Chelatococcus sp. YT9: one gene and its partner. The protein of the gene in region 1 interacts with the protein of each later gene in a pairwise test. Links are inferred from orthologs where the notes say so. Each region holds a gene or a part of one and is shown in the gene's direction. Other genes may lie near its edges.

Region 1 (5,403 bases):
ACCGTCGGCGGAAGCGAGTTCGAACCGCCACGGTCATCGCTTTGGCACAAGAGAGCACATATCTGAGATGACCGGAACCGTCGTTACGCGTTTCGCGCCTTCGCCGACAGGCTTCCTGCATATTGGCGGCGCCCGCACGGCCCTGTTCAACTGGCTCTATGCCCGCCGGAACGGCGGCAAGATGCTGTTGAGAATAGAGGACACCGATCGCGAACGCTCTACGGAAGCGGCCATCGCCGCCATCCTCGATGGCCTGAGCTGGCTCGGGCTCGATTGGGATGGCGATGCCATTCACCAGTTCTCCCGCGCGGCGCGGCACCGCGAGGTCGCTGAAGATCTGCTCGCGCGCGGACGCGCCTATTACTGCTATGCGACGCCGCAGGAACTCGAGGCCATGCGCGAGGAGGCTCGCCGCGAAGGACGACCGTTGCGCTACGACGGGCGCTGGCGGGATCGTCCCTCTTCGGACGCGCCGGCCGGTGTCAAGCCCGTGATCCGGTTGCGCGCGCCGACCGAAGGTGAGACCGCGATCGATGACCAGGTGCAGGGCCGTGTCACTTGGCAGAACAAAGATCTGGACGATCTCGTTCTGCTGCGGTCTGACGGCACGCCGACCTACATGCTTGCGGTCATCGTCGATGATCACGACATGGGTGTCACGCATATCATCCGCGGGGACGACCATCTGACCAACGCCGCACGGCAAAAGCAGATCTACGAGGCACTTGGCTGGGACGTGCCCATCATGGCCCATATTCCCCTGATCCATGGGCCAGACGGCGCCAAGCTCTCGAAGCGTCACGGCGCGCTCGGTATCGACGCCTATCGCTCCATGGGCTATCTGCCGGCCGCGTTGCGCAATTATCTGGTCCGCCTCGGCTGGAGCCATGGCGATCAGGAGATCTTTTCGACCGACGAGATGATCGCGGCTTTCGACCTGGGCTCTATCGGACGCTCTCCCGCCCGCTTCGACTTTGCGAAGCTGGAGAACCTCAACGGTCACTACATGCGCAGCGCCGACGACGAGGCCCTCGTTCGGGCTCTGGAAGATATCCTGCCGGAGCTCGGGCCGGCGCGCGGCCTCGGACCCACGTTGCCTCCCGACCTACGTGAGAAGCTGCTCGCGGCAATGCCGGGGCTCAAGGAGCGTGCCAAGACTCTGGTTGAACTGCTTGACAGCGCTTCTTTTCTCTACGCGTCGCGGCCCCTCGTTTGCGATGACAAGGCAAAGGCTCTTCTCAATGCGGAGGGTAAGGAGCGGCTCGCGCTGGTGCTCCCTGCTCTGGAAGGGATCAACGATTGGAGCAACGACACCACTGAGGCCGCGGTGAGGGCGACGGCCACCGAAGCGGGGCTGAAGCTCGGTCAATTGGCCCAGCCGCTGCGTGCCGCCTTGACCGGTCGCGGAACCTCACCGGGTCTCTTCGATGTCATGACAGTCCTTGGACGTGATGAAAGTTTAGGCCGTATCCGCGATCAGCTGCCCTGAGCCATTCCGACAGCTTGAACGATGGTCGTGGATGAGCTAGAGCATGTTCGGGGCGGGCTGGGATCTCGATGGATACTGGCATCAAGCCATTGATTCCGCGTGATTTCTTATCTCGCGGAGTCAATTGCAGATCCAAAATGGGCCGAAGACCCACCAGGGTGGGTCAGGAACGGCTCGACATTCATTGCCGTTGAGCTTTTATGACTTTCATGGGCAAGGGCATGAGATTGAACGTGATCGTTGCACGTCACGACGTTTCCTGCGCTAACCTTTTGAAATCTGGCGCACTCTCGAGCGTGGATCACTTCCTCCAAGCTCGTGCATGCGGTCTGGCTGTGACGGCTTCGCTGCGTTTGAGCAGAAGGATATATCCATGAGCGACAAGGCAATCACCTTGACTGTTGACGGAAAGGGCATCGACCTTCCTGTAAAGGACGGCACGATAGGCCCTAGCGTCGCCGATATCGGTGCCTTGTACAAACATAGCGGGATGTTCACCTACGATCCGGGCTTCTCCTCAACGGCGAGCTGCGAATCCGCCATCACCTATATCGATGGTGACGAAGGTGTTCTCCTCTATCGTGGCTACCCGATCGAGCAGCTCGCCGAGCACGGCGACTTCCTGGAGACGTGTTATCTTCTTCTCTACGGGGAACTGCCGACGGCAAGCCAGAAGGCGGAATTCGACTACGTGGTGACCCGCCACACGATGGTTCACGATCAGATGAACCGCTTCTTCCAAGGCTTCCGCCGTGATGCGCATCCGATGGCCGTGATGGTGGCATCGGTCGGCGCGCTCTCAGCTTTCTATCACGACTCGACCGACATCTCCGATCCGCAGCAGCGGATGATCGCGTCCATGCGGATGATCGCCAAAATGCCGACGCTGGCGGCTATGGCCTATAAGTACTCGGTCGGCCAGCCCTTCGTGTATCCGAAGAACGATCTCGATTACACGTCCAACTTCCTGCGCATGTGCTTCGGCGTGCCCTGCGAGGAGTACGTGGTCAATCCGGTCCTCGCGCGCGCGCTCGATCGCATCTTCATCCTGCACGCCGATCATGAGCAGAACGCCTCAACCTCGACCGTTCGCCTTGCCGGCTCGTCGGGGGCGAACCCCTTCGCCTGTATCGCCGCCGGCATCGCCTGCCTGTGGGGACCGGCGCACGGCGGCGCCAACGAAGCCGCCCTCAAGATGCTGGCGGAGATCGGCACACCCGACCGCATCCCCCAATTCATCGCCAAGGCCAAGGACAAGAACGATCCGTTCCGCCTCATGGGCTTCGGCCATCGTGTCTACAAGAACTACGATCCACGCGCCAAGATCATGCAGCGGACGACGCACGAGGTGCTCAACGAACTGGGCATCAAGGACGATCCGCTGCTCGATGTCGCTCTCGAGCTGGAGCGCATCGCGTTGCACGACGAGTACTTCATCGAGAAGAAGCTCTATCCCAACATCGACTTCTACTCGGGTATCACGCTGAAGGCGCTCGGTTTCCCGGTGTCGATGTTCACAGTGCTCTTCGCGCTGGCGCGCACCGTTGGCTGGATCGCCCAGTGGAAGGAAATGATCGAGGATCCGTCCCAGAAGATCGGCCGTCCGCGCCAGCTCTATATCGGCGCTCCCCAGCGCGACTATCTGCCGATGGCGCAGCGCTCCTGATATTTGAACTCCGTCAACGATATGGAAAAGGGGCCGTTCAGGCCCCTTTTTTGTTACCACCAGGGCACCGCTCACGATCGCCGCGAGTGCAAAACGTCCGTGATCACTTCGGCAGCCCTGTCGCTTGGACGAGCCGCGCCAATGCTCATGGCAGCTGCCACGCGATCGAAGGCGGCGAGCTGGGCCATGCGTTCCGGAGAGGCTGACAACAGGGGGAGAAGCGCGCCCGCGAGGTTCTCGACCGTACAGTTCCATTGCAGGAATTCGGGCACGGCGGGCTCGTCGAGAATGATATTTGGCAGACTTGCATGCTGGACGATGATGAAGTGCCGCACCTGCACCTCCAGCCGTGACACCTTGTAGGCCACGACCGTTGGAACACGTGCCAGCGCAAGTTCGAGCGTGACGGTTCCCGAAGCGGCGATCGCGGCGGTCGCGGATCGGAATGCCGCATATTTGGCCGCCTCGCCGGCGACGACGGTGGGCTTGACTGGCCAGGATAGTAAGCCTTGCTCAATCAGCGGCGCAACGTGGGGTACCGCCGGCAGCACCCAGTTCACATGTCCAACCTTCGCCGAAACGGCAGCCACCGTCTCGCCCAGGACAGGCATGAGGCGCGTCACCTCGGAGCGTCGGCTGCCGGGCAGAACGAGCACGGTCGGTGGCTCGACGTCATAGGGCGGCTCGATCCGCTCTCCACGGCTCGGGCGTAACACGTCAAGACGTTCGATCAGAGGGTGACCGACATAGGTGCACGGGGGACCGCCGAGACGGGCATGCGCGGCCGGCTCGAAGGGCAGCAGCGCCAGTACATGATCGACATAGGACCGCATCTTACGTGCCCTCCCGGGCCGCCACGCCCAGACAGTGGGGCTGACGTAGTCCACGATAGGCAGATCGGGCAGCTCGGCTTTGACGCGCCGCGCCACACGGTGCGTGAAATCCGGGCTGTCGACGATGACGACCAGATCGGGTCGCTGAGCGATGATGGCCTCGGCGGTCGCCTTAATGCGGCTGATCAACGTTGGCAGCCGTGCGATGACCGCCGCGAAACCCATGACCGCTATGTCCGACATAGGAAAGAGACTCTCTAGCCCCTCAGCCTCCATGGCGCGCCCGCCGACGCCTGTGAACAGCACGCCATCGGGCGCCAGTCGCTGGCGGAGAGCCTGCATGAGCCGGGCTCCGAGCTGATCACCGGATTCCTCTCCAGCGACCACAAAAATTCGCGCGGGCATGCCCTCTCCTCAGTCGTCCGACGCATAGTCCTACCGCCGCCAGCGGCCTCCAGGAGCATTCTCGTTGAAATCCGCTCCAGGCGAAATGCTCTATATCTTTGATTTTGCGCACTTGAGGACGCAAAATCGCATCGCTCATTTCCTGAATATGCTCAAGGGGGCGCTTACGAGAGATCGGATGCGCCGCTCACCTTTAAACGACCGTCGAGATCCGAACGTCACGAGCAATGTCGCTTTGGTGCTAGGGGGATCGGTGGGGAAGATCGACCCCGAGCAGGAACAATCCCCGCTGATCTGCTTCCCGGATTGTGCGTTCGATCTCGACGATCAATGTCGTACCCGCGCCAACAGCGATACCTTGAAGGCCCGCCGCAGCAGCTCTTACGACGGTACGCGGCCCGATCGTCGGCAGATCGACACGGAGGTCCTGGTCGCGTTTGGCTGTCTTCACCAGCACTCCGCCATGGGTGGCGCGCAGGCGCGGCCCTCTGCGGAGTTTCTGCACACGCCGCAGCATGGCGTCGGTGCCCTCCGGACCCTCGATGGCAGCGACCCAATGCGCACAGATGACCGTGGCCTGCCCGACATCGAAAGGCGAGAGAGAATCGAGCACTGCAAGGCCGCGCGCGATGCTGGACCAGCTGTCGGAATCCGGCGCGACGGCACCGAGCTGACCTTGCGGCGCGAGCAGCTCCGGCGCAAGCCGATCGATCCCGGCGACCGCAAAGCCTTCTTCCTCAAGGACGCGCACGACGCCGCCAAGAAGGCCATCGTCGCCGGAACCCAGGATGGCAGCGATTTCCTCGCGATTGCGGTAAGCTGAAAGCGCCCCCATAAAGGCGATCGGCTTGGGACGTGTGACGGTGCCGATCAGGACAACTTCCGCCGGTTTCCACGCCTTGAGGGCCGCCAGGGTCCGCTTGTAGTCGATGAGGTCGACAATCAGGTCGGCGCGGCGGGCAAATGCGCGCTCCGCGAAGCCGCGAAAGGCAAGAACCCTGACCGCCCTG
Region 2 (5,429 bases), 1.5 Mb from region 1 along the record:
CGCGCAAGGCTTATGGCCAACGCGGACTTGCCTGACGCGGTTGGCCCTGCGATGAGAATGGTTCGCAGTCTTTCCGTCACGTCAACGTCCTTTCCCATTCACCCCGTTTGCATGGCCACCCTATCCGCATGACCGACACCACCCAGACGCATGTCGCGACGTTGGTCGCGGCCCCGGGAAGCGATCTCCTCAGCGATGCCCTTATCGCACGCGTGGCGCAAGCCCTCCCTGAAGCCGGGCTGCCCGCTCGGCTCGATCCGGCGATCGCGGTTGACATACCCTTCCACCCGGCGGTCGAGACCGGCGCGGACCCGGATCCGCGCGTCATGGCGAAGCGTGCCCATGTTGCGCTCGATGGATTGCCGATCGATGTCATCGTCCAGCGGCAGGCGGAGCGGCGCAAGCGGCTGTTCCTCGCCGACATGGATTCAACCATGATCGGTCAGGAGTGCATCGACGAACTCGCCGACTTCGTGGGGCTGAAGGACAAGGTCGCGACCATCACCGAGCGCGCCATGCGCGGCGAGATCGCCTTCGAGCCGGCGTTGCGCGAACGCGTCGCCCTCCTCGCCGGTCTCGATGTGGGCGTGGTTGATCGTATCATCGCCGAGCGCATCACCCTGACCCCAGGCGGTCTGACGCTCATTGCGACACTGCGGGCGCGGGGGGCTTATACCTGCCTCGTCTCGGGCGGCTTCACGCTGTTCACCACCAAGATCGCCGCGGCCATCGGCTTCCAGGAGAACCGCGCCAACGAGCTCCTGACCGAGGGCAGCAAACTCTCCGGAAAGGTCCAGGAACCGATCCTCGGACGGGAAGCGAAACTCGCCACCTTGCAGGAGCTGCGTGAAAAATTCGGGCTCGCCGCGCATGAGGTGGTGGCTATCGGCGACGGCGCCAATGATCTCGCGATGCTCGGAGAAGCTGGCCTTGGTGTAGCATTCCGTGCCAAACCAGCCGTGGCCGCTGCCGCTCACGCGCGCCTCGACCATGCCGATCTCACCGCCCTCCTCTTTGCTCAGGGCTATCGCAGCGATGAATTCGTCAGGCCGACCGACTGAGCTGCAAAACGACACCGCCGCCGCCGCGCGCGGCCGCTCTCGGTATCTGTGGGGTTTGCGCATGATCGCGGTCGCCCTGCTCACGGTCGCGATCATTCTCTGCGGGATCTGGTGGTCCGGGGCATTATGGTTCCGCCTGCCTGTCGGCCCATATGGGCGATACGCCGCGATCGCAGCTTGGTGCGTGCTCTCGCTGGGCACCATCGTCATGGTTCTTCGGGGAGACTGGCGACCGCTCCTTCCCTACGCCGTCGTGCTCGTCGGGCTTGGCCTGTGGTGGAGCACCATCAAGCCCTCAAACAACCGGGAATGGGCCGATGACGTCGGCGAGATGCTTTCAGCCGAGATCAACGGGAATAGCGTCACGCTGCATAACGTTCGCGATTTTGAATGGCGCACGGAGACGGACTATACGCCTCGCTGGGAAACACGCAGGTATGATCTCGACACCCTGACTTCGGTCGACATGGTGCTGTCCTACTGGGGCCGGCCAGGCATCGCCCACACCCTGGTGTCCTTCGGCTTTGCCGACGGCCAGTACGTCGTCTTCTCGGTCGAGATCCGGAAGGAGAAGAACGAGAGCTTCTCGGAGATCGGCGGCTTCTTCAAGGAATTCGAGACAAGCATCGTCGCCGCCGACGAGCGCGACATTATCCGGCTGCGACCGAATGTGCGCGGTGAGGACACCTATATCTACCGGATTCGCATGCCCAAGGAGGCCGCGAGATCTCTGTTTCTCGCCTATGCCGAGGCGGCGAATGCCCTTAGGCAGCGACCGCGCTTCTACAACACCATCACGGCCAATTGCACCACCATCGTCTATGAAATGGTGAACCGCATCGTGCCGGGCCTGCCGATGGATTACCGGCTCGTACTTTCAGGCTACTTGCCGGAATATATCCACGATGTTGGCGGCCTCGAGACCAACTACAGCGTGGCCGAACTCAGAGCACGAGGCCGGATCACGGAACGCGCTATCGCGGCTGACGCAAACCCGGACTTTTCCCAGGCCATCCGTGCCAACGTGCCCGGCATCCCTGAACCCATGACCGCGATCACACACGGCAACAGGTGATGGATCATGACCAACATCCGCGTCATCCTTCACGGAAAGGCGGCTGGTAACGCGGAGGTGCGCCACGCGGTCCGCGCCTTGCGGCGGGACGGCCACGGCGTCAGCGTCCGGGTGACCTATGAACCAGGCGATGCGGCGCGGATGGCGCAGGAGGCCGTGGAGGCCGCGCGCCAGGGCGACGTCGATGTCATTGTGGCGGGCGGTGGCGACGGCACCGTCAATGAGGTGTTTTCAGCTGGTTTGACGGCACGTCCGCCGGATCGTTGCTCATTTGGTATTCTGCCGCTCGGCACGGCCAATGATTTCGCCCGCTCAGCCGACATACCCGTCGCCGATATGACCGCCGCCCTGCGGATCGCGGTGGAAAGGCGAGCGTGCATCATTGATGTCGGGCGCATCAACGAGCGGAACTTCATCAATGTGATGACCGGCGGCTTTGGATCCCGCGTGACGGTGGAAACCGATCCCGAACTGAAGCGCCGTCTCGGCGGCTTCGCCTATCTGCTGACAGGGCTTAGCCGGTTTCGGGAGCTCTCGTCGAACAGTGGGCGTTTCATCGCTGAGGACTTTGAATGGGAGGGACGCTTCCTTGCCCTTGCGATCGGCAACGGGCGCCAGGCAGGCGGGGGCATCCCGCTCTGCCCCGATGCGCTGATCGACGACGGCCTGCTCGATCTGATGATCCTGCCGGAACTCGGCGCGGAGGAGCGTCTGGACGCGCTCAGCCGCCTGCTCAGCCAGGGCGCGGCTGGTATCGAAGAATTGCTGGTGCGCGTTAGAAGCCCTTGGATCGAGTTCACATCGGATGAGGTCCTGCACGTCAATCTCGACGGTGAGCCGATGCACACGACGCTGTTCCGCGCGGTCTGCCAGCGCCGTGCGCTGGCTGTTCACCTCGGCTCGACAGCACTTCTCGGGCCAGGCTCGGGCGCCAAGGGCGCAACGTCGCTGCGAGCGGACCACCGTCCTTGAGCGAAAACCAGCACCAGCCAGCACGTCATGGCCCAAGCCGCCCCGGCGCACCAGCCCGCCAGCACGTCGCTCGGCCAGTGCACGCCCAGATAGAGCCGGCTCAAGCCGACCAGGAGCGTCAGCCCGATTGCAACCGCGAGGATATACATACGAACGACGCGCCGCTTCTCAACCCGCGCCAGGAGCACGCCAATCGTGAGATAGGTAATGGCAGAGAGCATCGCATGGCTGCTCGGGAAACTGAGCGAATGGATATCGACGAGATGGGCCACAAGGTCGGGCCTCGGCCTGTCGAAACGCAGCTTGAGAAGATGTCCGAGAAGAAGTCCGCCCCCCATGGATACAGTGATCAATAAGGCAATGGCGCGCTTGTGCACGAGTATGAGATAACCGATCACCACTATAACGATCAGCACCAGCACCGGAATGCCGCCAAGGCTGGTGATGTCGCGCATGACGATTTCCAGCCACCGCGGACCAATGGGATCAGCAATATCAGCAGGATTGCGCAAGGCGAGGAGAATCCCCGTGTCGAACGCCTCCAGCTCGCCCGCGCGCATTTCCTCGGCAACCGCAAGGAAGCCGAGGATCCCGCCCGCCACCACCAGGAGAGCAATCACTAGGCCGACTTCGCGCAGCGCCCCTTTCGATATGGCCGTGAAATCGAAGCCCAAGCTTTGTCCTCCTTATGCCCTTGCGACGCCATGGACGCTCCACGATCTATCTCTAGATAGAGGTAGACTTGGTTCGGAGCACCCCTTCTGAGGCCACAAAAGCAATGTCGTCACCCCGCAGGGTTCGAGCCGGTTCAAGGGATGCAGCTTTCTACCAGAGCGAGGCCCGCATTCCGCAGTGAAGCGGCTGTCCCGCACTTCCCGTCTTCAGGACAATTTTAATCCCTTCAACAGAGCGTCAAACAGCGCCCATGCCGTGAGGCATCCACTGACATGGCGCAGCTCCACGTGGAGATCATCTTGCCAGAAGCCGCACGCAAGGCCCTGCTCGTTATAAATCGCCATGCACGCAACGGGTATCCCCTTCCGGAGGCAGCACTCGATCGCCTTCGCGCCGGCGGCATCGAGCTCATGGAGGCTGATCCGCTTGACGTCGCGGTGTCTATCGACAACGCACGCGCTTCAGGGTGCAACTGTGTCATCATCGGCGGCGGCGATGGCACCCTGAACAGGGCGGCCCCCGCCCTCTCGCGGACCGATCTGCCGCTCGGGATCCTTCCGCTCGGCACCGCCAATGATCTTGCCAGAAGCCTTGCCATACCCGCCTCGCCGATCGACGCGGCCGGAATTATCGTCGAAGGGCATCACCGTCCGATCGATCTCGGTGAGGTGAACGGCGTTCCTTTCTTCAATGTCGCCAGTATCGGCTTCAGCGCCGACCTCGCGCACGAACTGACGGCCGACGCCAAGAAGCGCTATGGCACCCTGGGCTACGCGCTGGCAGGCCTGCGCATCCTGGCCCGGATGCGACCCTTCACGGTGACGATCGAGCATGACGGCAAACGCGAGGTCATCCGTACGGTCCAGGTGTCGGTTGGGAACGGCCGGCATTATGGTGGGGGCCTTACCGTGGACCTCGACGCGCGACCGGATGACGGCTTGCTGCACGTCTACAGTCTTGGCGTCGAGCACTGGTGGCAATTGCTGGCGCTGCTCCCCGCCTTGAAGCAGGGCACTCACGGACGATGGCGCGACGTCTACACCTTCACCACGACGGCCTGCACAGTCGAGACACGCCGGCCTCGCAGCATCAACACCGATGGAGAGCTCACGGGCAAGACCCCGGCGAGCTTCCATGTCATCCCGGGAGCCGTCGAGGTGTACACGCGTCCGCTGGCCTAAGAAAATGGCCGCCCCGAACTCCGGGGACGGCCATTATGACGAGTTCTGCCTGGTGTCGCTGTTGCGGAAAGCCGCCGCTCCGCCCTGTCTACTCGATGGTGACGGCGACGAAGCGCACTTCACCCTGAGCATTGGCGACGAGAAGGAGCGCTGACTTTTTGCCATCCTTCTTCAAGGCCTCGACACGCTTGGTGACGTCGGCCGGCGACGAGACCGACTCCTGGCCGACTTCCATGATGATATCGCCACTCTGGATGCGCTTGTCGGCAGCTGAGGAATTCGGATCGACGCGCGTGACGACTACGCCCTTCAGCTCGTCCTTGATCGAGTAGCGGCGGCGCAGGTCGTCGGTGATGCTGGACAGGTCGAGACCGAGTGCCTTGCGCGCCACCGGTTTCTCGGCACCGTTATCCCTCGACACATTCGCCTGCTTCTCCCCGTCCTCGAGACGGCCCAGCTTGACGG

What was found. The genes of interacting proteins can lie anywhere in the genome.
Region 2: the proteins of gltA (region 1) and yegS interact in binary tests that used the Escherichia coli proteins (3 or more experiments, as listed by UniProt). The link is inferred for Chelatococcus sp. YT9 from one-to-one orthologs.

Annotation. Positions count from the first base shown.
Region 1 is NZ_JAHBRW010000001.1:4,054,582-4,059,984, reverse strand. What follows is about bases 1,049-4,008. They hold gltA (citrate synthase), read left to right. Parts: upstream 1,049-1,862; coding sequence 1,863-3,155; downstream 3,156-4,008. Other genes in these bases: lpxB (lipid-A-disaccharide synthase), read right to left, coding at 3,227-4,008; gltX (glutamate--tRNA ligase), read left to right, coding at 1,049-1,489. Also shown: more of gltX, read left to right, coding at 68-1,048; more of lpxB, read right to left, coding at 4,009-4,393; KIO76_RS18740 (LpxI family protein), read right to left, coding at 4,635-5,403.
Region 2 is NZ_JAHBRW010000001.1:2,593,934-2,599,362, reverse strand. Bases 1,140-4,125 are described here. They hold yegS (lipid kinase YegS), read left to right. Parts: upstream 1,140-2,142; coding sequence 2,143-3,108; downstream 3,109-4,125. Other genes in these bases: KIO76_RS11845 (lipid kinase), read left to right, coding at 4,056-4,125; KIO76_RS11850 (phosphatase PAP2 family protein), read right to left, coding at 3,027-3,782; KIO76_RS11860 (Lnb N-terminal periplasmic domain-containing protein), read left to right, coding at 1,140-2,136. Also shown: tRNA (adenosine(37)-N6)-dimethylallyltransferase MiaA, read right to left, coding at 1-80; phosphoserine phosphatase SerB, read left to right, coding at 129-1,061; more of KIO76_RS11860, read left to right, coding at 1,123-1,139; more of KIO76_RS11845, read left to right, coding at 4,126-4,964; KIO76_RS11840 (DegQ family serine endoprotease), read right to left, coding at 5,053-5,429. UniProt on the Escherichia coli protein: In vitro phosphorylates phosphatidylglycerol but not diacylglycerol; the in vivo substrate is unknown.